Regions from separate parts of the Flavobacterium sp. Arc3 genome, predicted to be linked through region 2. Evidence: riboswitches for the same ligand, from Rfam matches in the RefSeq annotation. Region 2 holds a riboswitch; each other region holds the start of a gene.
The links. Region 2 has a riboswitch for S-adenosylmethionine ahead of QO200_RS18780 (hypothetical protein). Riboswitches for the same ligand answer to the same signal wherever they lie in the genome.
Positions count from the first base shown of each region.

Region 1: another riboswitch for S-adenosylmethionine. It lies ahead of QO200_RS14600 (homocysteine S-methyltransferase family protein); the one in region 2 lies ahead of QO200_RS18780 (hypothetical protein).
Region 3: another riboswitch for S-adenosylmethionine. It lies ahead of QO200_RS12005 (Na+/H+ antiporter NhaC family protein); the one in region 2 lies ahead of QO200_RS18780 (hypothetical protein).
Region 4: another riboswitch for S-adenosylmethionine. It lies ahead of QO200_RS00040 (hypothetical protein); the one in region 2 lies ahead of QO200_RS18780 (hypothetical protein).

Region 1 covers NZ_JASMRI010000021.1:16,655-24,712, reverse strand. Annotated here, with positions in the region: gene QO200_RS14610 (bifunctional precorrin-2 dehydrogenase/sirohydrochlorin ferrochelatase) at 1-183, shown strand, start outside; gene QO200_RS14605 (NAD(P)/FAD-dependent oxidoreductase) at 389-1,441, shown strand; SAM riboswitch class I at 1,535-1,655, shown strand; gene QO200_RS14600 (homocysteine S-methyltransferase family protein) at 1,927-2,928, shown strand; gene QO200_RS14595 (vitamin B12 dependent-methionine synthase activation domain-containing protein) at 3,312-6,419, shown strand; gene metF (methylenetetrahydrofolate reductase [NAD(P)H]) at 6,518-7,474, shown strand; gene QO200_RS14585 (T9SS type B sorting domain-containing protein) at 7,679-8,058, shown strand, end outside.
Region 2 covers NZ_JASMRI010000041.1:12,230-20,287, reverse strand. Annotated here, with positions in the region: gene QO200_RS18790 (dipeptidase) at 1-873, opposite strand, end outside; tRNA gene QO200_RS18785 (tRNA-Leu) at 986-1,067, shown strand; SAM-I-IV-variant riboswitch at 1,557-1,660, shown strand; gene QO200_RS18780 (hypothetical protein) at 1,719-2,105, shown strand; gene QO200_RS18775 (hypothetical protein) at 2,515-2,916, shown strand; gene QO200_RS18770 (DUF3157 family protein) at 2,934-3,353, shown strand; gene QO200_RS18765 (hypothetical protein) at 3,501-4,886, opposite strand; gene QO200_RS18760 (hypothetical protein) at 4,992-5,399, opposite strand; gene QO200_RS18755 (helix-turn-helix transcriptional regulator) at 5,399-5,686, opposite strand; gene QO200_RS18750 (hypothetical protein) at 5,767-7,011, opposite strand; gene QO200_RS18745 (type I restriction endonuclease subunit R) at 7,150-8,058, opposite strand, start outside.
Region 3 covers NZ_JASMRI010000015.1:4,763-12,820, forward strand. Annotated here, with positions in the region: gene QO200_RS11995 (hypothetical protein) at 1-1,202, opposite strand, end outside; gene fabG (3-oxoacyl-[acyl-carrier-protein] reductase) at 1,281-2,027, opposite strand; gene QO200_RS12005 (Na+/H+ antiporter NhaC family protein) at 2,213-3,535, opposite strand; SAM-I-IV-variant riboswitch at 3,595-3,691, opposite strand; gene QO200_RS12010 (T9SS type A sorting domain-containing protein) at 3,790-4,371, opposite strand; gene QO200_RS12015 (transposase) at 4,422-4,733, opposite strand; gene QO200_RS12020 (hypothetical protein) at 5,050-5,472, opposite strand; gene sucD (succinate--CoA ligase subunit alpha) at 5,689-6,561, opposite strand; gene QO200_RS12030 (nuclear transport factor 2 family protein) at 6,648-7,010, opposite strand; gene QO200_RS12035 (UDP-3-O-(3-hydroxymyristoyl)glucosamine N-acyltransferase) at 7,012-7,941, opposite strand; gene efp (elongation factor P) at 7,962-8,058, opposite strand, start outside.
Region 4 covers NZ_JASMRI010000001.1:7,034-15,091, forward strand. Annotated here, with positions in the region: gene QO200_RS00035 (hypothetical protein) at 1-1,563, opposite strand, end outside; SAM-I-IV-variant riboswitch at 1,901-1,998, shown strand; gene QO200_RS00040 (hypothetical protein) at 1,989-2,378, shown strand; gene QO200_RS00045 (hypothetical protein) at 2,378-2,761, shown strand; gene QO200_RS00050 (hypothetical protein) at 2,792-3,307, shown strand; gene QO200_RS00055 (transposase) at 3,460-3,972, opposite strand; gene QO200_RS00060 (RagB/SusD family nutrient uptake outer membrane protein) at 4,084-5,439, opposite strand; gene QO200_RS00065 (SusC/RagA family TonB-linked outer membrane protein) at 5,451-8,058, opposite strand, start outside.

The DNA.
Region 1 (8,058 bases), on a different contig from region 2:
AAATCGCCGACAACAGCGAAAAGATTAAGGGAGTTTTTTGAAGAAGTGATTCCTGAGGATATTAATAAAATGGTAGAAAATCTCAATGAATATCGCAAAACCTTAAAAGGTGATTTCGAAGAGAAAGTACAAAAGATGAATGAGATCACAGCTTCGTTGAAAAATAAAGAATACAGAGAATAGAGCAAAGAAATTAGAGAAGAGAATAAAGAAAATAGAACATAGTGTTCGAATGATATTTATCATTTATTTTTGAGCGAATCATTCGTTCCTTTGTGAACAAAATAATAAGTAAGAACAAGTATAACAAAAGAAACTCTTCCCAGTCTCCCCCTCCTGATAGCTATCGGGATTGGAGGGGGCTGTGGGAGGAATAAAAGTATTGAACATGATTGAAACAGATATCCTAATAATAGGAGCCGGACCAACTGGTTTATTTGCCGTTTTTGAAGCAGGATTATTAAAATTAAAATGCCATATATTAGATGCTTTGCCACAAGCAGGTGGGCAGCTATCTGAATTATATCCTAAAAAACCTATCTACGATATTCCAGGGTTTCCTGAAGTACTAGCGGGAGATTTAGTAAATAATTTAATGGAACAAATCAAACAATTTGAGCCAGGATTTACCTTAGGAGAGCGTGCTGAAACAATCGTAAAACAAGAAGACGGAAGCTTTATTGTAACTTCAAACGAAGGGACTGAGTTTCATGCTAAAGTAGTTGCTATTGCAGGTGGTTTAGGAAGTTTTGAACCTAGAAAACCACTTATCGACGGAATCGCTTTCTATGAAAATAAAGGAATTAAATACTTTATCAAAGATCCAGAAGAGTTTAGAGATAAAAGAGTTGTGATTGCAGGTGGAGGAGATTCAGCGCTTGACTGGAGTATTTTCCTGACAGATGTAGCATCAGAGGTGACATTGATTCACCGTCGTAACGAATTCCGTGGCGCATTAGACTCTGTTGAAAAAGTACAGGAGCTAAAAGATTCAGGAAAAATTCGTATGATTACACCGGCTGAGGTAGTAGGATTAAATGGAGCAGAGCACATCGAGTCGATTGTTATCGATGAAAATGGAGCACAAAGAACCATTCCTACAGATTACTTTATTCCACTTTTTGGTCTTACGCCAAAATTAGGTCCTATTGGAAACTGGGGATTAGAAATAGAGAAAAATGCAATCAAAGTAAATAATGCTTTAGATTACCAAACTAATATTCCAGGTATTTTTGCTATCGGAGATGTGAATACCTATCCAGGTAAACTAAAATTAATCCTTTGTGGTTTTCACGAAGCGACATTAATGTGTCAGGCAGCTTACCAAATTATCAATCCAGGGAAACGTTATGTGTTGAAATATACTACAGTTTCAGGTGTTGACGGATTTGACGGAACTCGTAAAGAAGCTCCAAAAGCAGTGGTTAAAGCCATTGTGTAACAATTCGAATAAAAACCAATAAAAAAATATAGCGTTAATACTTGCAAGTATTAGCGCTATGTCTTTTCTTTGTAGTGTTCCTATATTTATTGACAGTTATCACGAAAGGCGGAGGGAAAGACCCGATGAAACCTTAGCAACCCTTTATCTTATAAAGAAGGTGCTACATTCTACTTTATGCTGAATATATTTCAGCATCTAAGATAGATAACACAAGAATACTTCCACAGTATTTCTCAAACCTTTTCTTGACAACATATCGATATTTTTTTTAGAGCGAATGATTGGTGCTTTTTTGCCATCATCTTTCCTGCTGTACGCTATATCTTTTTATCCTGAATTTAGTTCAGGATCCTGAACTAAATTCAGGATAAAAAGGATGCCGCTCCCATCAGGGCTAAAGAGAAACAATAGTGAACTTTTGGAATTAATAATCAAAAGTATAGATCCCAATTCACATTGTGGTTTACAAGAAATAAAAAGTTATGTCAAGCATTCAAGAAGCCATTAAAAAAAACATACTCATTCTCGATGGAGCCATGGGAACTATGTTGCAACGCTACAATTTCTCCGAAGAAGATTTTCGAGGAGAGCGTTTCAAAGATTTTCCACATTCCTTAAAAGGAAACAACGATTTATTATCACTCACACAACCACAAGCTATAAAAGCGGTGCATGCTGCTTATTTTGAGGCAGGAGCTGATATTGTTGAAACCAATACTTTCTCAGGAACCACCATCGGAATGGCCGATTATCATCTAGAAGACATTGTTTATGAATTGAACTACGAATCGGCCAAAATTGCCCGTGAAGTAGCCGATGAATGGACAGCTAAAAATCCGGACAAACCTCGTTTTGTAGCTGGTTCAATAGGACCAACAAACAGAACGGCAAGTATGTCACCAGACGTAAATGACCCAGGATATAGAGCAGTAACTTTTGATGATTTGCGTATTGCGTACAAGCAACAAGTAGAAGCCTTAATTGACGGCGGAAGTGATCTATTATTGGTCGAAACTATTTTCGATACTTTAAATGCAAAAGCAGCACTTTTTGCAATCGAAGAAGTAAAAGACGAACGCAATATCGATATTCCCATCATGGTTTCAGGAACAATTACTGATGCGTCAGGAAGAACACTTTCTGGACAAACGGTAGAAGCGTTCTTGGTTTCGGTTTCACACATTCCATTGTTGAGTGTAGGATTTAATTGTGCTCTTGGAGCTGATTTGTTAAAACCATACTTACAAACATTGTCGCAAAATACTGCTTTCAATGTATCGGCACATCCTAATGCAGGATTGCCAAATGCCTTTGGAGAATATGACGAAACACCAGCCGAAATGCAATCACAAATAAAAACATATCTCGACGATAATTTGGTAAACATCATAGGTGGATGTTGCGGTACAACCCCAGAACACATCAGGTTAATTGCAGATATTGCCAAGGATTATAAGCCAAGAGTATCAACAGCAACAATGTAAAAACGTAAAGACGCGATTTGTCGCGTCTATATTATAGTCACCTACTAGCGCAAGCGTCTCGCTTGTGCCCGCAAAGAGAGTAAAACGTTCTTTAAAAAAATAAAATTAGTTGATTTTGTCATTTCGACGAAGGAGAAATCACACCAAGTGATTCAGATAATGAGATTCCTCCTTCGTCGGAAAGACAAAAATGAGAAAAAGAGTATTGTTATTAGAACAAAATCGCGTGAGGGATAGCAGTGAAAAGCCCACAGCCTGACGAAGGAAGAGCGAGGACTTGCAGCGAATAGCCCGACCCTTTTGGGGCACGCCCAGAACAATAAGAATTAAAAAGTTATACCTACATAATTTTTAAGATCGTGTAGGACAAATAAAAATATAAAATGGCACAAGCAGAAACTAGAAGAAACTTGGTATTATCGGGATTAGAACCTTTAATCATTACGCCAGATAGCGTATTTGTGAATATTGGGGAACGTACCAATGTTACGGGTTCTAGAAAATTCTTGAGATTAATCAAGGAAGAAAAATACGAAGAGGCACTGAGCATCGCAAAGGAGCAAGTGGAAGGTGGCGCACAAATCATCGATATTAATATGGATGAAGGAATGCTGGATGGCGAATATGCCATGACGAAATTCCTGAATTTAATTGCTGCTGAACCAGATATTTCGCGTGTGCCTATCATGATTGATAGCTCAAAATGGGATATTATAGAGGCAGGACTTAAAGTTGTGCAAGGAAAAAGTGTCGTAAACTCAATTTCGTTAAAAGAAGGAGAAGAGCAATTTATTCATCATGCCAAATTGATTAAACGTTACGGTGCCGCTGCAATTATCATGGCTTTTGATGAAACAGGACAGGCTGATAATTACGATCGTCGAGTTGAAATTTGCCAGCGCTCGTATGATATTTTGGTAAATAAAGTTGGTTTTCCTCCACAGGATATTATTTTCGATTTAAATATATTTCCAGTTGCGACTGGGATGGAAGAACATCGCTTGAATGCTTTGGATTTCTTTAGAGGAACAAAATGGGTTCGTGAAAATTTACCTCATGCACATATTAGTGGCGGAGTAAGTAATGTTTCATTCTCATTTAGAGGAAATGATACGGTTAGGGAAGCGATGCACTCCGTTTTCTTGTATCATGCAATTCAAAACGGAATGACGATGGGAATCGTAAATCCAGAGATGTTGACCATTTATGATGATATCCCAAAAGATTTATTGGAACGCGTTGAGGATGTAATTCTAAATAGAAGAGACGATGCTACTGAAAGACTATTGGATTTTGCTGAAAATGTAAAAGGAGATGTAAAGAGTAATGAAAAGGCAATTCAGGAATGGCGCTCGGGAACTATTCAGGAACGATTGACGCATTCATTGGTAAAGGGAGTGGATGAATTTATTCTTTTAGATATTGAAGAAGCCCGACTGGCGGCTGCAAAACCGATCGAAGTTATCGAAATTAATTTGATGACGGGAATGAATGTGGTTGGGGATTTATTTGGATCAGGAAAAATGTTTTTACCACAAGTGGTGAAATCAGCACGTGTGATGAAGAAAGCTGTGGCTTACCTTTTGCCTTTTATAGAAGAGAGTAAACAGGCTGGTGACAAACAAGGGAATGGTAAAATCTTGATGGCAACGGTAAAAGGAGATGTACATGATATAGGTAAAAATATTGTTTCCGTAGTGTTAGCTTGTAATAACTATGAGATTGTAGATTTAGGGGTTATGGTTGCTCCAGAGAAAATAATAGCAGCAGCAATAGAACACAACGTTGATATTATAGGATTGAGCGGATTAATCACGCCGTCGCTAGATGAGATGGTGTTTCTAGCGAAAGAATTGGATAAAAGAGGAATGAAAATTCCGGTGATGATCGGTGGAGCAACGACATCGCGTGCGCATACTGCCGTGAAAATCGCACCTCAATATAGAGAAACAGTAATTCATGTTAATGATGCTTCGAGAGCCGTAACGGTTGCTGGAAGTTTGTTGAACAAGGATAAAAAATTATATGCGAGTGATATAAGAGCAGAATATGATGCGTTTCGAGAAACTTTTTTGAACCGTTCGCGCGACAAAAATTTCTTGACTATTGAACAAGCTCGTAAAAATAAATTGCAATTGGATTGGGAGAATTTTACTCCTGTGAAACCAAATGTATTGGGTGAACAAGTCATCGAAGTAGAATTAGACGTATTGGTTCCTTACATTGACTGGACGCCATTTTTTAGAACTTGGGAATTGTTTGGAAAATATCCAGCGATTTTGACAGATGAAGTAGTGGGAGAGCAAGCGACTTCGGTTTTTGCAGATGCACAAGAAATGTTAACCGTTATTTTGAAAGAAAAGAAACTAACAGCTAAAGGAATCTACGGAATTTTCCCTGCGAATCAAATTAACGATGATGATATTGAGTTGTACGAAGCCCCCCCCGCCCCCGAAGGGGGAGCTACTCATATTGAGGAAAAGCAAACATGGGAAACAGCAAGTCCAGCTTTGTACGATGTTTTGAAAGAACGCGCCAAAGAAATGAGAAACAGACCAACAGAGGCAGAGAAAATGCTTTGGAATGTTTTATCAAACAAAGGAATTGAGGACTTAAAATTCAGAAGACAACATATAATTGGGGAGTACATAGTTGATTTTGTGTGTTTAGAGAAAAAGTTAGTTATTGAAGTTGATGGTGGAGTCCATGATACTATTGAACAAAAAGAGCACGATCAATATAGAACAGATTGGTTGATATCAAAAGGTTTTAAAGTTGTAAGATATACGAACAAACAAGTTTTGACTGATATTAATAATACTATAGAAAGTGTTAGAAAAGAATTGAAGACAAACTTGGAGGTTCCCCCTTCGGGGGTTAGGGGGCTCTTCTTGACGCTGCGTCAGCAATCTCAAAAAACGAAAGGAGCACCAAATATTGCGTTGTCTGATTTTATTGCTCCAAAAGACAATGGAAAGGTGGATTATATGGGGGCATTTTGTGTCACCACTGGTTTTGGTGTGGATGAATGGGCAGCTGAATTCGAAAAAGATTTAGACGATTATAATTCGATTATGGTTAAAGCTTTAGCCGACCGTTTTGCAGAAGCTTTCGCCGAATATTTACACGAAAAAGTTCGTAAAGAAGTTTGGGGATACGCATCAGATGAGAACATAAGTACCGAAGCTATGATTGCTGAGGAGTACAAAGGAATTCGTCCTGCGCCAGGATATCCTGCTTGTCCGGACCATTTAGAAAAACCAACAATTTGGAAATTACTAAATGTCGAAAAAGAAATAGGGGTAACCTTGACAGAAAGTATGGCGATGTGGCCAGCGTCATCAGTTTCTGGATATTATTTTGGGAATCCGCAAAGTAAATATTTCGGACTTGGGAAAATAAAAGAAGACCAAGTAATCGATTACGCTAAACGTAGAAGTATTTCTACTGACATGGCAACAAAATGGCTGAGTCCGAATATAGCAGACTAGAAGAATCTTGTTTCAAGTTGAAATTTGTTTAAAGTTTAAAGTTTAAAGTTGTTCGAGAGAACCTTAAACCTTAAACCTTAAACTTCAAACTAAAAAAAATGAAAGTAACGCAGCATATAGAAGACGCAAAAGGAGAAACATTATTCTCTTTTGAAATCATTCCGCCTCAAAAAGGAAAAGGTATTCAAGAATTATACGATAATATTGATCCATTAATGGATTTCAAACCGCCATTTATTGATGTAACTACATCTCGCGAGGAGTATATTTATGTCGATAAAGGAAACGGTTTATTAGATAAAAAACTAACGAGAATGCGTCCTGGAACATTGGGTATTTGTGCTTCGATTAAGCATAAATACAATGTTGATACGGTACCTCATGTACTTTGTGGTGGATTCACTAAAGAAGAAACTGAGTATTTATTGGTTGATTGTCACTATTTAGGAATTAATAATGTGATGGCATTGCGCGGTGATGCGATGAAAGACGAACAGTCTTTTGTGGCAAAAGCAGGAGGGAATAATTTTGCAGTTGATTTAGTTCAGCAAATTTATCAATTGAATGAAGGGAAGTATTTGCATGATGTTATGCATGTAGATAACAAAGCTGATTTTTGTATTGGTGTGGCGGGATATCCAGAGAAACACTTGGAATCTCCGTCATTGATTTCCGATTTAAAAAGGCTAAAAGAAAAGGTAGATGCTGGTGCTGATTATGTGGTTACTCAAATGTTTTTTGATAATTCAAAATATTTTGAGTTTGTTGCCAAAGCACGTGAAATGGGAATCACAGTTCCTATTATTCCCGGAATCAAACCACTTGCAGTACAACGACATTTACAGATTTTGCCACAAATTTTCCGTATTGACTTACCAGAAGATTTAATTGATGCTGTTGATAAATGTAAAACAAATGGTGATGTGAAACAAGTAGGAATCGAATGGGCAATTCAACAATCACTTGAGTTAAAAGCAGCGGGAGTTCCTGTATTGCATTATTATTCTATGGGAAAATCAGAAAATATTAGACAAATAGCAAGCCAAGTTTTTTAAAGGTATTGCAAACAAAACGGACTGATTTTTTTAGTTTGTTTCAATTTATTAGGCCTCATTTGTTTAAAAGCAAATGGGGCTTTTTCATTAATGCTATTTCTCGAAAGTCGAAAAAGGCGATTCGCTGAATAGTATCGGGGTTTCGCTGAGTTTTTTACAAAAACAGTAGTCAAAAATGTATTATTACTCTAAAATTAATACGTTTTGAAACAGAGACTCCTTTTTATAGTTATAATTACACTTTTTTTGACCTCTCATTTGCGCGCACAATTGTGTACTGGTAGTTTAGGTGATCCAGTTGTAAATATCGATTTTGGATCAGGAACGGGACGCGGCGGTGCGTTGGGATCTGCGATTACAGCCTATACCTATTCTGCTTCAGGAAAATTAGATGAGGGTTACTACACTATCGTCAATACAACCACCGGATTAAGAGATACAGCTTGGCATATTATTACAGATCATACTGGCAATACCAACGGATATATGATGGTGGTTAATGCCTCTACCTTGGCTACAGCCGGAATTTTTTATACCAAAACGGTGACTAATTTATGTCCTGGTACAACTTATGAATTCTCAGC
Region 2 (8,058 bases):
TCCTTTTTCGCCATAAACGTCTTTCAGGTCAAGTGCTTTTTTATATTTTTCCAAGCTGAATGGCGCTTTTGCCATTTCGGCTCTTTCTTCAAGAGATAGTTCCTCTACATTGTCATAAAATCCAGGAATGGTAATATGATTGTTTTCGTCATGAAGAGAAGCAATCATTTTTGCCAAAATATTGATTGGATTAGCCACTGCACCACCGTATAAACCGGAATGTAAATCACGGTTGGGTCCTGTAACTTCTACTTCGACATAACTTAATCCGCGAAGACCTGTTGTAATAGAAGGTTGTTGATTTGAGATCATTCCAGTGTCTGAAATTAAAATCACATCATTTTTAAGCTTTTCATTGTTGTTTTCAACAAAGGTTTTTAAGTTTACACTTCCTACTTCTTCTTCACCTTCAATCATGAATTTCACGTTACAAGGCAAAGTATTACTTTGGATCATGTATTCGAATGCTTTTACGTGCATGTACATTTGTCCTTTATCATCACAGGCACCACGTGCAAAAATGGCTCCTTCCGGATGAATGTCGGTTTTTTTTATCACAGGCTCAAATGGGGGAGAAGTCCAAAGCTCCATCGGGTCTGCCGGCTGTACATCATAATGACCATAAACTAATACCGTTGGCAAGTTTTTGTCAATTATTTTTTCACCATAAACAATAGGGTAACCGTCAGTTTCACAGATTTCTACAAAATCACAACCTGCTTTTTCCAGACTTACTTTTACCGCTTCAGAAGTCTCAATAACATCTTGCGAGTAGGCTGCATCTGCACTTACAGATGGCATTTTTAATAATTCTATTAACTCGTTGATAAAACGGTCTTTGTTTTCTTGTACGTATGACTTGATATTTTCCATTTATTAACTAATTTTTTATAGTTTCAAAAGTACAAAAAATAGAATTAAAAATTTTTTTAAAAAATGTTTTGAAAGTTCAAACTTATGACTATATTTGCACCCACAATTGCACGCGGATATGGTGAAATTGGTAGACATGCCAGACTTAGGATCTGGTGCCGCAAGGCGTGTAGGTTCGAGTCCTATTATCCGCACATACATTAAGACTTAAACAGCTGTTAATCAGTTTTTTAAGTCTTTTTTGCTTTTTGTATTCCCCCAATACATCCCCTCTTTCATAATTGTGTGTGTAAATGAACCTATTTAACCTAATGAAACTTCGACTACGTATTTTATTTAACTAATGGAATAAACTTCTTTTTCAACATTTAATAGGGGGGGGTGGAGAATTCTCGTCTACGGGGTGCCGGGGTATTCTAAAGGTCATTTATGTGAAGATAACGAAAGGGATTTTAAAAAAAATTTGGCAAAAAAAATTCTAGATATTGCATAAAGCACTGGCAATTCCCTTTGTTAAAAAGTGTTAAAAACACAAGTAGTCCGCACTATAGTAAAATAGGTGAACGAGTACGATAAAAAACACACCTTCTAGTTGACCTTCTATAGGCATAGAATAAGCATCATTTGGTAGGTCACGTTAAGTTCCATATCGATAAATCCAAAAAATAATTCTATATTTACCCTTCAAACATCAAGATTCTTTCCCTCCGGGAGAAAGAAACCAACCGAGACGAGAGTCCACGGTGGTAAATAAGATGAGGGCAGCCCGCCAAAATAAAGTGCTATTCAACTCCCTTTTTTATTGTCAAGATGTTCTGTAAATTATTAACTTAATTCAAATCATTATGGCTATCCATTTTATTGACAGTGATAAAATTGACATCACCTTCACCAACCTAATCATTAATGTTTCCAGTCTAAACAAATATGGGCTCTCGGTAAACGATTTTTCCGTAGAAAACAACCTATGGGGAAAGACGAATGGGAAGCTCTTGGTCATGACTGAAATGAACGAGCCCGCTTGGGAATTGCAGAAGATCATTGATACCATTTTAATCCCTAAAGGATTTGTCTTTGAGCGTGATTTTGTCGTCGCATTTGAGCAGCTTATTCACGGAGCGGGAAACAGCATCACATGTTTGATCAATCAAGAACTCCCTGAACTATTGGAGATTGATTGGATTAGCAGTGAAATAAAGATGAACGGTAATTTCATATGGCTTAAAAATTAAACTGAAGCCGAGAATGTAGCTATATAATTAAAGAAACAAAGACAGTCAATTTTCTTCCATTGCTTTTCATTATTCGTGGTATACTCTTAAGAGACTTACTTGCAAGCAGGCATATTAATAACTCAAATTGAGGTAAACCGTAACGTTTTTATAAAACATCTTAATATTTTAGCAAATATCACTAATTGTGGGTATGTTTTCTTTTAATTAGTAGTGTTATATTTGTTAAATTCACGGGCGTGATTTTTAATTTAATCCTCGTTAACAATTATAAAAAAATTGCTACAAAGACTCAATATAGAGCTTTTTCAAATACTGAATATTAGTAACATTGTAAAATCGGTCATTTAGTATCGATACATTAGCAAAATCAGATGGAAATGCGATTAACCAAACCTAAATATATATTATGAAAAATTTACTTTATGTTTTTACTGCTCTTTTGATTTTTTCTTGTTCATCTTCAGATGATAGCTCCGGTACCTCGAGTTCTGATATCAACCCCCCAACATGGATTCAAGGAACATGGAAACAGGAAGGCGCATTACAAGGGCAAGGGCTCGGGTTTAAATTTAGCTCAAATGATTTTTGTACTCTAATATTAAATGGGGACCTGTGTACACAAGGACAAATTGATTCATTTAGAAAAGCAGGTGAAAAAGTAACTGTTGAAGAGACAATATCAAGCACTTCATACAGTGCGAAAATTAATTATCCAATGGGACAGTCAGTAACCTATTCTTTTAGTAAAATATCAAACACTGAAATTAAATGGGAATCCTCAGCAGGCGTTGTATTTATAAAACAATAAACTTTAAAATTTTAATTATGAAAAAATTATTTATTTCAATCTTATTTATAGTTTCGAGTATTTCTATAGCTCAAAGCGCAACTGCAACGACAGAAGACGGAAAAAAAGTTGTTTTGAAAAGTGATAAAACGTGGGACTACATAAGTAAAACTGTGGTTTCTGAAAACGATTGTACTTTAGAACCAAATTATGTAGAACCAAAAAGCGAAAAGGGAATAAATAGTTGGCTTAAAAAATTCGACGCAACAACAGAGGATTTAAAAAACCATGTTGCAGTTGAAAATGAATGCGAGGTTAAAGATGTAAAATTGTTAAATATCTCTGAACAAAAAGGAAATGGAATGTATTCTCTTTGTGTAAGCGGAAAGAAAATGAAATATAGAAGAATGGGTACTGTATTTTCAAGATTAGATGAAGAGTTGTTTAAAGGGAAATAAAACACCCAACATTCACGACCACTAAACAACAAAACCCGCTACCTAGGCGGGTTTGTTATTATAGCATAATTGAGAGTGTAAAAGATTATTTACCTGTAAGATTATACTTTCTTGTAACAGTACGCTCACAGACATTAAACCCCCCCCTTAAACCCATGTTTTAGATTTAAGCATCGGAACAAAGCCTAGTTCTTTTAAAAAAGTAGTTTCCATAAAGGTTTTGACAATACTTGCTTTATCTTCTGTGGTTACGATACAATCGTGAAGAGTCAATAATGGAATTTTTTTTCTAAAATCTTTATTCAGTTGTCGGGCGACAATGTTAAGCATAAAATAGCTTTCGGTTTGAAGCGTCAGGTAGGAATAGAACCTGTGGTTTTTCTTTTTTAACTCCGTAATAAAAAAATGCATTTTCGGGAAATAGGATTGAAAAACTGCTTTTTCGTTTACGAACGTATTGGGCTTTGCGTTTAACATTGAGAGCATATTTGTTTTCACTACTTTTATTAAATCATCCATATCACCATCAAATTTGCGGTTAAACTTTTTTTCGACAGCACTCAATAAATATTCATCTGGTTTTAGCCTTTCATCAAATAAATGGATGGTGTGAAACCCGTCTACAAAACGCTCATATAGGGTCCCTTCCCCGATTTGAATTTGAAATTGCTCCAACTCTTTACTACAAAGGGCTACGCGCTTTTTTACTAACATATAATGATTATAATAAGTTTTAGTACTATTAATTATACTATTAAGATGACAATTGTTATTGGTTAAATTACTTAAGATAAAGAATAAAAATGTTGGAACAGATGCGGAAATGTCAATTTCGGCCAAAACGGAATTTTCATAGCGCAAGAATTTTCTGAACTCTTTAGGGAATCCCGATAGCGAAGTATGGATTCTTCCGTCAGTCTCTGGCTTGTGTGTCATATAGAATTCTCCATTGTTCATTTTCAATATTTTTGAAGCGTTTAAAAGATATTTTTGGTAATCTGAATTTTCTAAGTACAGACGTTCATTGTGGTTTAAAGCGTCAGACAATTGAACTGTAATTTTTTTTGGGTCTAGGTAGCTGGTGAGGAAGGAATAATGTTTCCTGACTGAAGGTTGAATTTTTAAAGCGAATTTAGGTTTGATTTTTTTCATCAAATTTTGGTCAGTAATAGTATAAATTTTTAGCTTTTTGTTAGCGTAAAACGGGGATAGTTTATAAGAAAAACTGTGACCTTTAGTATATGGCCTTCGCCAAAGAATGCGTCCTGCTCCCGAAAAATTTTCTATTAGATAATCGATGTGTTCGTTGTAATTCCTGCAAAAGGACTGTAAAGTTGTTGAAGAAAGACCGATAAATAATTTTTCAGTCGTAATTTCTTTATTCTTATCAATTTTGTAAGCCAGGTTTTTAATTACAAAATGTATAATTAAGTAAAAAAAATCAATATTGTATTTGAAATCTGGGGGAAACTGTTTTAATCTGGCTTCTAAATCGAGGTTTTCGGGTACTAAAATGGAATATGTTTTTTGCATAGTTGAGAAAAAAAAAGACAAAGCGATGCCACGTGTTGGGAAAACACCGCTTTTGTCTTAGGTTAAAAAATGATTAATTTTTGGGCAGAATCGCCCGTTTGTAGTTTATGTTATCTTGAAATTTGGTTCAAGAAATACAAATGCATTATCTAAATGACCCTTCAAATTTGGGTAATGTTTAGAGATGATTTTTTTCACTTGTATGCTGTCAAAATCGTATGGTTGTAAGTATCTTGACCAGCTGACGTCATAATGATATTTATACGTCTCTTTTGATTTTCCTCTCACAAGCATTCCGTTTCCAAGTAAGTAATTTAAATACTCGTTGAATCTCGGGATTTCTTTAATGAAATTACTGAATCTGCGCTCTCCTTCCTGATTGGCTGTTTCGTAGACAAAGCTGCCTAGAATAAATAATGCTACTTCCTTTTTTAAATTGGAATCAACCAAATCAATAATATTGATGTTGATTACTGTTTCTGCCATTTCTGGTACTAATAATACACTTTCCATTATGCGACATTGTTTAAAAGGTTATTAATGTCTTGGCGTAAATAGAAAACTTTGCCCTTTACTTTACGAGCCTGTAAAGTACCGTCTCTATTATACTTCCAGAGCGTAACATAAGAAATACCTAAAAGGTCTTTCGTTTGTTCTCGTGTGAGAATTTCTGTTTCTGGTTTTGGGGCTTGTGATGTAAAATTCATAACCTTCTGAAGTTCGGCTGCAATGCAGTCAGAGATTAAATCTCTTAAATCAGTAACTGATATTTGAATCAGTTGTAGTCTTTGTTCGTTCATTTGTAGTGTTTTATGATTTATTCTACAAATCTTAAAAAAGGGACAAAGGGAAAATAAAGGGATTTTAAAAAATGAAAAAATTATGGAATTGGCTTTAATCTTTCTTTTGTTATTTGAAGGTCTTTTTCTATTTTTTCATACAGTTTATCTATCTTTTTGGTATGAGAATCAATTCCTTTAAAATACTTTTGGTAATCCGTTTTACTGTAATTTAAAATATTTTTTTTGTCAAAATTTAAAATATATTTAAAGTTTTTTAGCTTCGAAAAATCAATGTTTTCATTTTCTTCGAAATATTCTAAAATGTAAAACAAATAACAAAAATTATAAAATTCAATTTGGTTTATGTCTGAAATATTACGTTTGTTTAAATTACTGTATTTATTGTTAGCAAGAATATTCAAAATAACATCTATTTCAGATTCGATAAAATTTTTAGTACTCAAAAAAACGACTAATTTTTTATGCTTTTCTTTCAAATGACTTAAGTCTTTTAATAAATCCTTATTGTCTGGAGTTGAATCGTTATTTTCAATGTTTTTAGTGTTAAATAATTTATCCTCCAAAAATTGGTATAGTAAATAATCAAGTGAATTTTCAAATCCCTTATAAAAAACTGTGTATACAATTTTAGAATGGTCTTCTTTGTTTAGAAATTCTAAATAACTGATTAATGATTTATTAAAATCAAAATAAAGACCTTTTTCATCGGAAAACCCTTTGAACTGAAAGTTATTATTTTCTATGCTTTTAAAAAGTTTTCTTTTATACTCATTTTTTTTGTTTTCAATATATTCTGTTGATAAATCGAGATTTAATAAATCTTTTGTCTTTTCGATATTAATTATTTTATGCTTCTCTATCTCAATAAATTTTTGAGCATCAAACTCAATAATATGAAGCATTTGTTTGTAATAACTTATAAAAACATTTTGATTATATTTTCTTAATTCAAGATATTTATTAAATAGCCTGTATAAATCCGACGTTGTAAATTTTAAATTTGTTGGCGGACCAAAACCGTCTCCATCGGGATAACCCTCTGTAAAATTTTCATTTAGATAGTTCAATAAATTATTTATTTCTACAGTACTAAGCAAATCAGAAATTGATTTTAATTCGAGATTACAATTTTGATTTAAAATTATCTCGCTTGTAAGAATACCTTCTTTTATAAAATCCTCATATTCTAAAATTTTTTTATCAGAAAAAGGGTCGTGTTCATCTTTTTGTCCAAAAAAATTTATGATATTCCATTGAATCAATTCCTCAACATCCATAAGAGTAAAAGTTGCAAAATCGATAACAGTTTGTTCTTTATTCATATTTTTAGTTTAGTAAGGCATTCTTACAATTTTTCGGACATAGGTGAAAAATAACATTACATTTTTGTTGTTTTTAGGACATATGTCAGAAGCAAGGTTTCAATCCCATTCTTTGTGAAAATCCCATACATTTTTTAATTATGCCACCCTACTATAATCGGCATATCTAGTTTTGAAGTAGTTGAACAGGATTTCTGTTTTTACTACGATATCGCCATCGCCGTATGTTGGATGGGGGAGTGTACTATATAAGTAATCATTGACTGCTTTTTTTACAGCGGATGCAGTTTGCACTTTCTCGGCCCAGCGATCGACGGTAAACTCGTTGGTTGTTAATCTACTCAGAAGTTTTCGGGCGGTGTCTTTTATTTCTAGTCTCTCTTTGTCGTTTACTTTCTTTCCTGTATTAAGCATATCAAAAACGGTCAGTTCGTCATCAGTAAGACTTTCTCGTTCTGCTCGTTTCTCTTCTTCAGACAAATCACCAAGCATCAGGATTAACTGGTCAAACAATTCCTTGACAGTAATGTATTCTTTACCGTTGTTGTAATTTTCGATGATTTCCTGATAGCGCTCGTAATAATCGATTCGTAGGGGGTTCTGGTCTAAGAGGCGATTCAATTTTTTATTCACTCGGTCTTTGAGTGACTGAACAGCTATGTTTTTGTTGTCTTTTATTTTAAGAAACTCCTCTTCAATTTTCTTAAAGTCCAGACCGCTTAAATCTATCTTTTGACCGTAGCCTTCGGCCTGTTCCAAAAGCACATCTAAACTTTCAATCGATTCATTCACCACACGTTGAACTTGTGAGATGATATGCGTGATATCAGCTTCGTCAATTTTGTCGTTCAGTAACGCATAGACAGCATTGATAGCATCTCGTCTTTCTTTATACTGATAGATGGAATTATCAGGCATCAAGGCTTTGTATTTCTTGAAAACCTCACGTGCGAGAACTCCAAATTTGTTCTTCGTTTCATCCTTTTGGCAAACTGCATTTAAGCCTTCTTGAATGTATTTAATACGGTACAAGTTATCTTCTTGTTC
Region 3 (8,058 bases), on a different contig from region 2:
AATAAATTAAATTGGGGATTAAAACTCGCTAAATAATTCTCTTTTTGATTACTCATTTTAAATGCCAAACTACTTTGCTCCTTATTTAAAAAGGAGAAATCAGTACTTGTTCCGGTAATAATAAAAGTAGATATTCCTGCCTTTTTATTATCTTCAAAGATAGACTTAAAGGCTGCTGTCGGTTGATATAAAACCAGAACATTGTAATCTTTTAATGAATTGACAGCGTTAGGTTTAATAACGGTTACTTTGCGTTGTGCATTAGATTCAATACTGCGTTTTAAAGCACCTACATCCGGATGATTTATTGCCGTTATAAGTGCAATATTTGTTTTCTGATCAATTACTTCTACCGCAAAGTTTTTTGAATTATTATAAGTGTTTTTCTCTTTTTCAAGACTGGATAATGTTGCTTTAAAAGTTTGCGAACCTATTTTATTTGCCGGTAAAAGAACATTTAAAATGGCAGTTCTTTTAGAGGATGAAAAGGAAACACTTTGTTTTGTAACAACTGAATTCCCTTGTGAAATCATAAAATCTGCAGACACATTTTTGTCTCCAGAATAGTTCAGGAAAACTTCTACAGGAAATTTATTTTTGTAGAATGCATATTTATTGACATTGATTTGGCTAATCTTTAAGTCGATTACCTTGGTTGTATCTCCCAAAATTATTGGAAAAACTTTATTGGCAGCATCAAAACTATAAACATAATCATTACCTGAAGTCTGATTTCCGTCTGTTAAGAGAATTGTTGGGAATATACTATTTCTATTAGTACTTCTTAACTCTTTTGAAATTCCGCCTAGATTAGTTTGTGTCCCTTTAAAGTCAAATTTTTCTGAGGGTTCAAATGCCGTGTCAAATCGATACGACTGCAAATTAAACTTTTCATTTAAGGCTGAGTTTGCTGTTATTAAAGCATATATTTCTAAAGCTTTTTTGTTAGCGTTTAAGGCCGTTATCGAACTTGAATTATCTACAACAACTGCCAAAGGCGGTTTAATAATCTCCAGCGTATTTCTGGTGATTATGGGATTAATCAACAATAATAGAATCCCGAACAAGGATAGAAAACGCAATAAAGCCAAAAACAAATTTAGTTTTGATTTGCTTTTGGCTTTATAAAAATATTGGTAAAATGATAAACCACCGGCAATTACTATTGATAGTAGAATTAGTAGGACCGTGTTTGTTGTCATTCTATTTATTTTAAATGATGAATTTTAAATGGAAAGAATTCAGTATTTTAAAATTCATCATTTAAAATTTATAATTTCTTATGTTAGCATTCCTCCATCAACATTCAAGACTTGACCAGTGATATAAGCACTCATGTCAGACGCTAAGAAAAGGCAAGCATTAGCAACATCCTCAGTAGTTCCTCCGCGTTTCAACGGAATCCCGTCTCTCCATCCTTGAACGACATCATCATTTAATTTTGCTGTCATTTCAGTTTCAATAAATCCTGGAGCAATAGCATTACAACGAATATTACGCGAACCTAATTCAAGTGCAACCGATTTTGTAAATCCAATAACACCTGCTTTTGAAGCGGCATAATTCGTTTGGCCCGCATTACCCTTCACTCCTACTACACTACTCATATTGATAATTGATCCGGCGCGTTTTTTCAAGAAAGTTCTTTGAATTGCTTTGGTCATATTGAAAACTGATTTCAAGTTCACATCAATAACTTTGTCAAAATCCTCTTCAGACATACGCATTAGCAAGTTGTCTTTAGTAATTCCAGCATTATTAATCAAAATATCAACAGTTCCAAATTCAGCAATTACAGCATCAACCATAGCTTGTGCTTCATTAAAATCAGCTGCATTTGATTGGTATCCTTTTGCTTTAATTCCCAAAGCGTTCAATTCATTTTCTAATGCTAAAGCCGATTCCACAGATGAACTGTATGTAAAAGCAACATTTGCTCCATGTTTTGCAAAAACTTCTGCAATTCCTTTTCCAATTCCGCGACTCGCGCCTGTTATAATGGCCACTTTTCCTTCTAGTAATTTCATATTCAAAAATTAGTTTAATTTTTATTTGTAGCTATTCCTGCTATCCGCTTCAATCTTTTATGACCGCTAGCGCTTTCATAAAAGGATTTCCACTACTATCAGGGCTATCTTACAGTTGTCAAATATAGAATAATTCCTTTTTTAAAAAAATTTAAAAATCAATAACATTCGAAATCGAACCGATTTTAAAGATCCAGAAATCGTTTTACCAATTTGTCCCAAAAAGAGCTATAAATCGCAACCAAAGTAAAAATAAACAAAAATAAATGATACCAAGCATTTGTTAGTAAATCCATAAAATCAAGTTTGCCATTTGCAAAACTTAAAATCAGCAATACTTGTGCCCCATAAGGCAAGATCCCTTGCACTACACAAGAAAATATATCAAGAATTGCTGCTGTTTTCTTGGGACTCAAATCGTATTCATCACTAATTTCCTTAGCAATTCCACCTGTTATAACAATGGAAACTGTATTATTGGCAATAGCCACATTCGTAAAACCTACCAAAGCACCAATTCCAGCCTGCGCCGATTTTTTACTTTTAATGCGCTTTTTGATTTGGTACAATAAATAATCAATTCCTCCAGCTTTATCAACCATTGCTGCTAAACCACCAGTAAGCATAGACAATAAAAATATTTCAGTCATACTAGTGAAGCCCTCATATATCTTTTGGGCAAATTCCATCAACGTAAAATGATTTCCAAAATACCCAATCAATCCAGCTAATAAAGTTCCAATAATCAGTGTTGAAAAAACGTTTATGCCAACTAATGCTAATACAATTACTAGAACGTAAGGAAGAATAGTTATCCATTCAAAATTGGTCTTAGGAATCGCCACTGCAGTAATATCAGAGTTCAGTCCCAAATAAAAGAAAACTAGAACGGTTATAATGGCTGCGGGAAAAGCAATGAATAAATTTATTTTGAATTTATCTTTCAGTTTACATCCTAATGATTGCGTAGCAGCAATTGTAGTATCTGAAATCATCGATAGATTATCTCCAAGCATCGAACCACCTAACAAAGCGCCTGCAATCAATGGCAATGAAGCTCCACTTGAATTAGCCAGATTTACTGCGATAGGCCCAATAGCTACAATGGCTCCCACAGAAGTTCCAGTAGCTGTTGATAAAAAGGCCGCTATTAAAAAGATCCCTAACGGAAAATAAGCGACATCAATTGTATTAATTCCAAGGCTTACAACTGCATCCACACCTCCCGTTGCTTTACTAACAACAGCAAATGCTCCCGCGAGAAGATAAATGAGACACATGGTCATAATTTTACTCTCTCCACAACCAGCAATCAAAGTGGCTACTTTCTCATCTGACGAACTCTTAAAAAGTAAGAAAGCAGAAATAATTCCTATCACAACAGCAATTGGCGCAGGTAAAGCATAGAAATCATCAAGCCATATACCGGCTCCTAAAAAAATAAAAATAAAAATCAATAAGGGAATTAAAGCAAATGCATTTCCTTTTTTTTTCAATAAATGAGTCATAAATCAGTTTTATAATGATATAAATATGACGAAAAACAATAGCTAAAAAAATGGGAATGTAAAACAACGTTTTTTCCAAAGGATTTGGCTTATCGTTTTAGCACCTTGCTCGTTGTTGCAGGTTGCTATCTCTTTTTGAGATTCGTGATAACGGCTGCAAAAGTAATTATTATTTTTTGAAATCGTCACCTTCGATCAAAAAAAATATTTTACAAAAAAAAGCCTTACCGAAGTAAAGCTTTTTTATAACTAATTTAGTTTTTTATAAATTTCATATTCGAACTTCCTTTATCTGTATTCATTTTCAAGAAATACTTTCCGGAAGCCAGTTTAGAAACATCAACCTTTGTTACTGAAGTCGCATTCGGAACAGCAATGACCATTTGTCCAAGAATATCATAAATTGCTATTGATTGTACTTCTATAGAATTTTTATAATTAATATTTAGAATCTCATTTACTGGATTTGGAAACACACTAAAGTAATTTGAAAATTCAAAATCTGAAGTTGCTAAGGTTTTAAAGGTAGATGTCGCTTTGTTTGTCAGAATTGGAAAGTTATAATCAAAATAAATATTAGCTTCATTTTGGAATGTATCGCCAACTACTAATGTTGGTAATGTTTTAATCTTATAGCCATCTCGATGTAAATAAGAGGTCATTAAACGGTATCCGCAGTCTATAAACTCATGACTTAAGATTTCTTTAACCGATTTAATAACAACTTCTTGAATTACCATTCCTTTGGATTTATTATAAGTAAAGACACTAGGCTTATTACCTTTTTTACCATGGCTTGGTCTTCGGTAGTAACTACTTTGAATCATACCTACCATCACAATGACTTTGCTTTTACTGATTTTATACTTGCTACAAATACTATCAACTAAATCTTTCTTGGATCGGACGTCCCAAACTTTTTTTTTAAAAGTTCACGTCCAACTTCTAGTTCAATTTCTTTATTAGCTAATAATTTACGTAGGATACGGTTTTCTTCCTCAGCTTGCTTTAACTCTTTGCTACGATCGTCATAAGTGACTTTTAAACCTGCTTCTCCTTGTTTCTCATGCTTCTTCTTCCAACTGTACAAAGTTCCTTTACTAACACTGTATTTACGGCAGGTTTCTACAACTCCTGATTCTTCGCAAGAAGATAAAATTTCTAACTTCTCTTCTAAACTCCATTTCTTGTATTTCATATCTCAAATGTACTATTTGAAATTTAAAATATCACTCCGAACTTATAAGGGGCTAAAATAAACATTGGTTGCAATATAACTGTCTACACTTGCTTCTAGTAATTTTTTCTTAAAATTGACATCTGGTATATCAATAACCTGAGCATTAACACTTCCAAAAAAACAAAATCCAATAAGTAAAAAGTAAAGTTTTTTCATTTCATAAATTAAAGTAATCAAATATATAGAAATCAATTAGTAATAAATTATTTTCCTAAAAAAAAAAGCCTTACCGAAGTAAAGCTTTTTTTATAAAATATATGATTTATGAAATTGACTAGAAAGCTACATTCCATCTTGGTAATCTACCATTTTCATCTAAGAAAATTTGTAAAACTTGTCCTTCTACAGCAGTAGGAATACCTTTAGTATCATCATTGAATGTTTCATACCAAACAACTTCTAACAAGCTGATATCTTCTTTTTTCATTTGCGCTGGCCAAGAATATTTCCTTCCTGTTTTTGCAAACTGGTGCCCTTCAACAATCTTTTCTTTTAGACCACCATTTTTAATTTTCAAAGTTCCGTCATTTTGTACTGTTCCTGTAGAACCTACCATGATCAACTCTTTTTCTTCTGCTACTGCATACACTAAAAACACGCCACTTCCTTCTGAAGCATTACAAACTTGTTCTAAACTGTCATCTGCAGCAAATGAAAATTTGTCGCTAACTTTAAATTTTTTTAATTCCTTATACATATTGTTTTATTTTTATTTGAATTGGCTTCCTCAAAAAAATACCCCACAAAATCGTGAGGATTATCTAAACCATTCGTTTCTATTTATTATTATTAAAGTTAAAGCGGTAAAATAGCTGTTTTTAATAAAGTGCAAAGGTATTTCTTTAATTCTATTTTATAATAAAAAAGCCCCACAAATGTGAGGCTTTTTATATTTTAGTTTTAAAATAGATGACTATCCTAAAACTTCTTTTACTTTTTTACCAATTTCAGCTGGAGAATCCACTACGTGTATTCCACATTCTCTCATGATTTGTTTTTTAGCTTCTGCTGTATCATCAGTTCCACCTACAATAGCACCTGCATGACCCATTGTACGACCTGCTGGAGCGGTAACTCCTGCAATGAATCCTACAACTGGTTTACGGTTACCATCGGCTTTAATCCAGTGAGCAGCATCTGCTTCTAGTTGTCCACCTATTTCACCTATCATTACAATACATTCTGTTTCTGGATCATTCATTAACAACTCAACTGCTTCTTTCGTAGTAGTTCCAATGATAGGATCTCCTCCAATACCAATTGCAGTAGTAATACCTAAACCTTGTTTTACTACTTGGTCAGCTGCTTCATACGTTAATGTTCCTGATTTAGAAACAATACCTACAGTTCCTTTTTTGAAAACAAAACCTGGCATGATACCAACTTTAGCTTCACCTGGAGTAATAACTCCTGGACAGTTAGGTCCTATTAGCCTAGCGTTTCTTTCTTTAACATAAGCGTTTGCTTTGATCATATCAGCCACAGGAATTCCTTCCGTAATAGCGATAATAACTTTTATTCCTGCATCAGCAGCTTCCATTATTGCATCAGCAGCAAAAGCGGGTGGTACAAAAATAATAGTAGTATCAGCACCTGCTTGTTCTACTGCATCTTGTACAGTATTAAAAACAGGACGATCTAAATGAGTTGTTCCCCCTTTTCCTGGAGTTACACCACCTACAACGTTTGTTCCGTACTCGATCATTTGAGAAGCATGGAAAGTTCCTTCACTTCCTGTAAATCCTTGAACAATTATTTTGGAATCTTTATTAACTAAAACACTCATGATATATATTTTATGTGATTTTTATAAGTTGTGTTGCAAAAGTAAGGTTTTGAAATTATTTTGTGGCCTTTTCTTATCAAAATATATTATGATAATTGACTCATTTGATAACCTCTATATAATTTATTGTCTTTTATTTCCCAAATTGCTATAAAATGCGCCAATAACATCTCCTCTCTCGGATTTTCAATTGTTTTTACAAAATGAGAATAGCGTACACTAATCATATCATTTTCGGCAATAATATGACTAATCCTGATCTTTGAGCGAACATAAGCTCTACCCAACTCTTCGGAAAGATCTACTAAAGAGTCATAATCCAATTGGACAAAACCCTTACTACTATTCCAATCCAACGTAACATCAGAGTGCAAATATTCTTTCATAGTGGTACTGTTAATTAGAGCATCTGATTTGTAAAAATCTTGAACGAGTTCCTTTGCTGTCATATTATTTCAATTTATTTAAAATATCTGGTATTTTTTTAATATTGGCCAGTTGTTTTAATTTTTCTCTAGACTCTTCTATGGGGGTGCCAAAATAGGATTTTCCGCCTTCAACAGATTTAGTAACACCTGTTTGACCCATAATCACCGCTTTTTTACCTATCGTAATTCCGCTAGTAGTTCCTACCTGTCCCCAGATCGTGACTTCATCTTCAATAATAACGCAACCTGCTATTCCAGTTTGTGATGCAATTAAACATTTTTCGCCAATTACAGTGTCATGTCCTACATGAACCTGATTGTCAATTTTTGTTCCTTCGCCAATGATGGTATCACCTGTAACCCCTTTGTCTATTGTACAAAGTGCTCCAATGCCCACATTATCTTTTATTACCACCCTACCACCTGAAAGCAATTGGTCGAATCCGTCTTCTCGTTTTTTGTAATAGAATGCATCAGCACCAAGAACAGTTCCTGCGTGGATGATTACATTATTTCCTATTACGGTGTTATCGTAAATCGCAACATTAGCATGAATCAAACAATTTTCTCCTATTACAACATCATTACCAATAAACGCATTAGGCTGAATTACAGTTCCCTGCCCTATTTTAGCTGTAGTAGAAATAGAAACACTTGAAGGCTCAAAAGGCTTAAAGTATTTAGTTAATTTGTTGAAATCATTAAATGGATCCTCTGAAATCAATAATGCTTTTCCTTCTGGGCAATCTACTTTTTTGTTAATCAAAATAATAGTTGCCGCTGAATTTAAAGCTTTATCATAATATTTAGGATGATCTACAAAAACAATATCACCCTTTTCTACCACATGAATTTCATTCATTCCGGATACTAAAAAATTAGCATCCCCAATATATTCACAGTTTATAATAGTGGCAATTTCTTGTAGAGCGTAAACTTTTGGAAATTTCATAATTTAAATTAGAAAATTATTTACTCTTTTACGCGTTCCATGTAAGAACCTGATGTTGTATCAATTTTAATTTTATCTCCTTCATTTATAAATAAAGGTACATTTACAGTAGCCCCT
Region 4 (8,058 bases), on a different contig from region 2:
TTTTCCTTCTTTTAAATTATCTTCATATTGTCCTTTCGAAACCAATTGATTTATAGAGTCCCTTAGTTCATAAAGGCCAGTTAACTCATCATTTTTATAATACGAGGTTTCAAATATTTTGTAGATTCTAAATTTAGAACAGCTGTCTACTTTAACTCCGGTGTCGTTAACTTCGTCACACGGATATTTGATTTCTTCTCTATAATAAAACCGTTGTGCTTTTCCGTTTAATTTTCCGTTTAAATAAATCCTTTTTAATGCAAGCTTATTAGCAAAGGGTTCAGACTCCCCATTTTCTTTCACATAATTTGGAAAATAAAAGTTCCATTCTCCGTTTTCTAAATCTTCGCTGTAATTTCCATCGGCACTTAGACTACCTGAATTGTTGTAGTTTTTCCAATAGCCCGTTTTTTTTCCGTTATTGTATTGCCCCTCCTCAATTAATTTGAGTTCAGAAATGTTTGTATTGATTGTTCCTCCAAAAAGATTTTTGTGCGCGTCTAAATAGACTTTGTAACTGCCGTTAAGTTCATCATTTTTATAATTACCAACAATAAGACTGTCTCCTTTTACGTCCTGAAACGGACCTTCTTTGATGTCTTTTAAATAATTGGTATAGGTTATAGTTCTTTCCGTTTTACCATCAATAAAGACGTATTTCCAATTGCCATTTTTTTCATCATTTACATAAGGACCAATTTCCTTTAAATAAAGCGCAGCAGTAGTTTCGTCATAATATAGGCCAGTATATAAGCCATTTGCCAAGTCATCTTTATAATTAGTGGTATAAGAGATTTTATTGTCTTCAAAGGATGTTAATAAGCCATTTCTTTTCCCATCTTTCATGATATATTCCAAAGACTTACTTCCGTCTACATCATATTCAATTGTTTTACCGTTTAAAAAACCATTGCTATAAGTGCCACTTTTTTTAATGTTTCCTTTTTCATCATAAAAATTAAATGGTCCGTTTAAATGCCCGTTTAACAAACTGTACTCAAATTTAACGGTATAATCATCGTAATAGTCTGTTTTCTTTCCGTTGTCATTATCGTAGATTCCTGATTTTTTTATCAATGTTATATTATAAGAAGTCATACTTCTATCCGACCAATCATCGTCACTTCTTTTTGCATTTGTAACCATTAAAGTATAGCCCGAACTGCCATATGTAGAGATTACTTTCTCATCTTCAATCGCACTGTCAACTAATTTGAAGCCGTTAGCGGTTAAGGAATTTTGTATCAATAAATAAGAACCTTTGTTAAAAATAGAATAGGATATTTTATTAGGATAGTCATCATAAGTATAAAGATAGAACCATGCTTGGGCTTTATCACTATAATCCTCTTTATTGTAGGACCAAGTAATAGTGCTATAATTGTCAGTATCTCCCTTTTCGGAGTTATAATAGGTCCATCCTTTTATTAACATAAATTGATTTACATCTTGCCAATTCTTCTTGTTGCATAAATTAGTTAAATCTGTTAGGCTAAGTTTTTGCCCAAAGAGAGTTGAACTAATAATTAATGTTAATAGGATAAGGGTAATTCTTTTTTTCATAACGTTTGTTTTTGGTGGCGTATTAACTACAACTCAACCAGAGTGTTGTTATAGGGTATTTGATACCTAAGTTTGTTTTTCTTTTTGGTTTAAATTTTACTTTACAATAGTAAAAAATCTGACACTTAAATCTTTACGGTTTTCCACATTTCAGAGCATTTTTTTAATTTGTGTGTAATTATGGAAATAGGAACAAAACCAAAATTAGGGTTAATTTATCGGGAAGCCTATACCTGTTTTTAGTGATATTCTAAGTCACTATTGAATTGTTATTTTTTATAAGTTTTAAAAATTTGTGTGATTTTAATGTCCGTTTTTATTTTTAATTTATATATTTGAATATCATTACGAACTACTATTTAGTAGTAGCAACCTGCTTAGACAAGCGAAGGTGCTAAAACAATGAGCCTAAACTAAGGAAAAATATGTTTAAAATACCTCAATTTATTTCCAAATTCAAGATTGCTTTAAAAACAAAAAAGGCTAAAAAAAATCTGTTTAAGATTTATTTAGACCTCGATTTCCAGTTTTATAGTGTCGCTTTTGACGAACTTCAAGAAGTCAATTACATATATAAAGAGAAGGAGCTATACGACCAAAGTATTGCTGGTATTACCACTTTTTTAAAGTTTCAAAAACCAAATGGAAGGGATTATGAGTTTTATCCTGATATCTATTACTCACAATTGAAAGCTAACCAAGAATATGCTGTTATCACGTATTCTTTCACAGGAGCTTATTCTACAAGAGCAGTTGCATTGGTTCAGACGTTACAATTAGATACAATAGAGATATTTAAACATTGTAAAGAATAATGAAAACAAAAGCAATAAAAACCTTTACAGCGGTCATCACCCTTGGACTAGAAATAGGATATAGCAAAGAGCTTTACAAGAAGGAATATTTGATTCATACCCTTGAAGAGTATCAAAAGCAAAGAATAGATGAAGCAAGGATTTATTTAAGCGCTTCAATCAGCGATTGTAGTATTGTTTTAGGCGGTCTGGAAGAAAACCATATAAGGTTAGAATTTATAAACTACCCTAAATTTCCGTTGGAAGTTGAGGTGTTTAAAAATGAAATTATAAAACTGTGTTCTCATTTGCTTAATAAGTTACAACAAAATAGAACTGTGATTGTGTTTACAGATGAAACAGTTATGCTAGAGATTGATGAAGCAATAGACCCAAGGATTTAAGAGAAAAGATTAAACTGTAAATTTATAGATATGAGAATATTGTTGTTTTTATTGCCTTATGGCACATTGGTTTTAGTTTTATTTATTCTTATGATTATGTTTTCTTCGGAAGTGTATCACGTGATGGGAACTCAGCTACCTATTGTATTATTGGGAATATTACCAATATTTCCCAGTATCAAGATTTCTTCATTACTTAATAAAAAAGTTCAAAAGTCAAACATTTATAAGTTAACCAACCTTCAAGTGTTAACTGGGACTTTTGAACTAATAATTCCAGTTTGTCTTTCTTTTTTTCTATTTGAGTATGTTGACAAAAAGGAATCTTATGGTTATGGAAGTAACCATGAGATATCAGATAACATTCCATATTTTCTTCCAGCGCTATTTTTTGTGATTTTATGTCTTGAGTGGATAAGGAGGTATAATTCTGAAAAAGATAAGTTTGTAGCTTTTAGATATATTTATATCATAGTAATGGTAATTGCGTTTATACTTAGTCTAAAATATATTGGACTTATGTTTGAACCTAATGCAAAAAGATAATGCAATAACCATTAATCATTGAACAGAAGTGCCAACTTTATTGTTGTGAAATTTCTCTGCTAATTTCTGACTATAAATTTTTGTTTCGTTTTGATTGTCAGTATGCATGATGTCTGACGCGATAGCTTGACCAATTTCGGTCAAAACAGCATCTATCTTACCTTGAAGTCTCTCTTTATTTTTTCAACTGCTTTTTTCCAAACAAAACTGTATTTATGTGCATTGGCTTCTATTTTGGTTCCATCGATAAATTGTTTCTCAAGACTAATAAGTTCCAAATCAACCATCATCTCAACGAGTTGATTGAAAAGCTTTTCGACGTTCCCTTTTAATTTTTGTCCTCTGAAATCATTTATAGTTCTAAAATCAGGCTGTAAACCACCTGAAAGCCACATAAAGTAAATGTTTTCCTTAACTGCTTTAGCTATTTTTCGACAAGAATAAGTATTGTTTAAATACCCGTAAAACAGTACTTTAAGAAGCATTTTAGAATGATAGCTAGAAGAACCACCACCTTTATACTGTGAAATAATATCAGGTATTTCTAATCTTTCAACAACAGAGTCTATTAATCTAGCGGAATGATTTTCTGAAATTAAAGCATTTAAATTCAAGGGAAAAAGTTCTTGCTGATGAACTAAATGATGCTTAAAAATGGGCTCCATAAATGTTGTTTTGAGTACTTAAACATACTTAAATTCAGCATAATAACAAAAAAACTGTCTGAAAATTACTTTTCGGACAGCCTCTTTCACTAAGTTTAAACACTTCATTATTTAGTACCCATCATTCTGGATTAAATTCTTGTTGACATCCATTTCTCTTAAAGGGATCGGTAAAACGAGATTATTAGCATTGTAAGGCAAAGAACCTATGTTTTGTTTTAACCTTTTGGCATCAAATAATGCAAATCCTTCAAAGGACAATTCTCTTTTTCTTTCCATCAATATAGCTGCCAAATTTACCGTAGTGAATAATGTAGCATTTGAACGAAACCTTAACATATTAATATCATCCAAAGGAGATAGTCCCAAAACAGTTCCTTCTCTTAAATTAGCCTCTGCACGTATCAAATACATTTCGCCTAAGCGTAAAAACGGGATGTTTGCATACTGGCTTTTCCATTTTGTGGTACACCAATAATCAGCCTCATAAAAGAAACCAGCACGTTCATCATTTGCATCATCATAAATATCCCAATGCTGATCTTCAATATCAACATCTGGATTTCCAGAACGACCTCCAAAATCAGATCCTGCCCAAAAAAGATTAAAATCGTTTATACTATCATCTTGACTATTAACCTGCCATGCAAACAAATCCTCGGTTGAATTTTCCGAATTATTAAACGCTTTAGCAAAAGTAGCCGTTAATGTTGCACCACTATCATTGATTACAATATTAGCCATATTTCGTGCATTTGTATAATCTCCTTTTTGCAAATAGACACGTGCTAAAAGTGCTGCTGCACTATATTTTGTAGCATATACACCATTTGTTTCTGGCAATAAAGCATACGCATCAGTTAAATCAAGAATTACTTGGGCATACACTTCTTCAAGAGTATTCCTTGATGGAAAAGTAATTTTATCAGGGTCTAAAACTGGATCCAATACTATAGGAACTCCAAGTTGACTGTTGACAGAACCCGTTGTATAAGGTTTAGAAAATAATCTTCCTAAGTCAAAATAAACTAATCCTCTAAGAAATTTTGCTTCCCCCTCCGCAACATCTTTTTCGGATGTGCTTGTGAAAACAGTTAAATTAGCCAATATTATATTGGACTGATTGCTTATTTTATAACCATTAAGCCAGATCTCTCTCACATAGCTATTATCTTTTAGGATAGCTTTCTCATTATATTCACCTGGTTGACTATAGGTTCCATTCCAATAAATATCACCGTCATTCGCTATTAACTCTGATGCCAGTGCAATATCTCCACCATAACTAACACTTGATCTTGCATCTGCATAAGCATTATTTAAAATTTTACGAAGATTTGCTGATGTGCTTATGGCAACATCAGTTGTTATATCCTGCTCTGGTGTAATATCTAGATTATCATCACATGCTACAAAAGAAAGTGCAAGAAATGATATTAAAATTATTTTATATTTATACTTTTTCATATCTAATTTCATTAAAGGTCAATATTAAATCCAATAATTATTGTTTTTGCTGGAGGTGCGGAATAAAATGCAATCCCCTTTCTAATATTTGAATCTCCGTTATTATCGTAAGAAGATTCTGGGTCATATCCTGTATAGTTTGTAAAAGTCAAAAGGTTTACTCCAGTCATGTAAAGTCGAAGTCTATCCACTGAAATCTTTTGACTTATTTTTTTCGGCAAGGTATATCCTAATGATAAATTTCTTAAACGTACAAAATCCGATTTTTCTAGATAACGAGTTGATGCTTGTTGTCCGTTGGTACGATACATCCTCGCTTGAGGAACATTAGTAATATCACCTGGGTTTTGCCATCTGTTCAATTGATCTGTTGTTTGATTATCTTCATATCGAGCGTTACCCGATTGAAATTTACCTGCTTCATTATATAGTGAAGCTCCCCACTCTCCTTGAAAAGTAAAAGAAAAATCTAAATTTTTAAATAAGATCGTATTTGTCATTCCTGTCATAAACGTAGGATATGGACTTCCTGAAATCACTCTATTTGCTTCATTGTAATCATTTGTTTTTGTTTTATCCAAACTACCATCGGAATTCGGTGTGTTTTTATAAAACAAAGCATCTCCGTTGGCAGGATCAACACCTGCATATTGCACTAAATAAAAAGAGGAAATAGTTTCACCTACTCTTACAATATTGCGCTCATCCACAATATCTCCTCCTGGTAAATTAGTTACTTTATTGTTTAAAGTAGCCAAATTCAAAGAGGTTTTCCAACTCAAATTATTTGTTTTAACATTGGTTGTATTTAATACAAATTCAAACCCTTTATTTGTTAAAGACCCCACGTTACGGGTTAATGTGCTCCACCCAGAGGTACCAGGCAAGGGTTCATTTAACAAAAGGTCATTAGTTTTTTTAACATAGTAATCAATTTCACCCGAAACTCTATTATTTAAAAATCCGAAATCAATACCTGCATCAACTTGGTTTGTTTTTTCCCATTTCAAATCCTGATTACTTAATTGCGATGGGTTAATTGCAGATGTTTTATTGTAAGCAGATCCGTTAAAAAGACCTAAACTTGCAAAATTACCAATTCCTGCATTACCAGTAATCCCAAAGCTTCCTCTTAATTTCAACAAGCTAATTGTGTTATTGTCTTTCAAGAAATCTTCTTGTGAGATAATCCAACCTGCCGAAGCTGCTGGAAATACTCCATAACGGTTTGAAGCGCCAAATCTTGAAGATCCATCATAACGCAAACTACCTTTTAAAAGGTATTTGTCTTTGACTGAGAATGTAGCTCTACCAAAATAAGACAGGAAGTTATATTTAGTTCTGCTTGAAAGTCCTGATGTAATTTCGGAAGCACTTTCAACAGTTTGTAAATCATCAGATGGGAAACCTGTACCTGCAACATATTGTCTTTTACGTGCACTCTCTTCAAAACTCATTCCACCGACAAATTCTAAATCATAATCTTCCTTAAATGTTTTATTATAGGTGAAATAATTATTGATACTATATTTATCGGATTGAATAGCATTTGCGTCAGCATATCCGTTGGTTGAGGCTGATTGTGTTAAACTTCCCGAAAAATACTCTTCCGTTTGATTGTTGTTATCATATCCCAATTCAGTTCTAAAGCTTAATTCCGGTATAATTTTATATTCTAAATAAGAATTCATTATAGTTCTAAAAATGTTAACATCCCAGCTTCCATTAAATTCTTGCATCAAAAAATTGTAATACAACGTAGTTTCATTGTTAGGTGTAATGCCATCTGCCAAATAAGCAGGAGATAATGGTGATTGTGCCACTGCTTGCAATGGTGTTGAAAACGAATTATCTGTACCGATCCTTGTAATATGTGACTTACTCAAACTCGTATTAAGTCCTACTCTTAACTTATCCGAAACCTTATGATCTAAATTTCCTCTGTAAGAATAGCGATCCATGCTATTACCGCGAACGATACCTTGGGTATTATTATATCCTCCAGAAAGAAAGAAAACTGTTTTACTATCTCCTCCAGATATAGAAAACGTATGATCTTGAACCGAACCTTTTACCAAGGCTAAATCCTGCCAATCGGTATCAATTTGTCCGTTTCGCCAATCTAGTCCATTAGATAGTTTATCAAATGATCCGCCTGGCTCAGTTAACCACAAATCACTTGCTCCCCAAGTATTTGCCGAAGCTTCAGTAAAAAGCTCTACATATTGCGCAGCATTTAACCAGCTCATTTTATGAGTAGCTTCGCTCCAACCTGCTGAGCTATTTAATGATATTTTTGTTTTCCCAGATTTTCCTTGTTTAGTTGTAATTAAAACAACACCATTTGTCCCTCTAGCACCATAAATTGCGGCAGATGATGCATCTTTTAAAATCTCTATCGATTCTACATCATTGGGATTTAAGGAAATTAAAGGATTTATAGGTGCTGCTGATGTACTTTCGTTATCATTAATTATTGGCATTCCATCTAAAACATATAAAGGCTCTTGAGACGAAGATATACTGGATATACCCCTCACTCTTATTTTTACGCCTCCTTCAACTTTACCGTTAATTTGCGTGATTTGAACTCCTGCAGCTTTAGCAGTAAGCGCACCT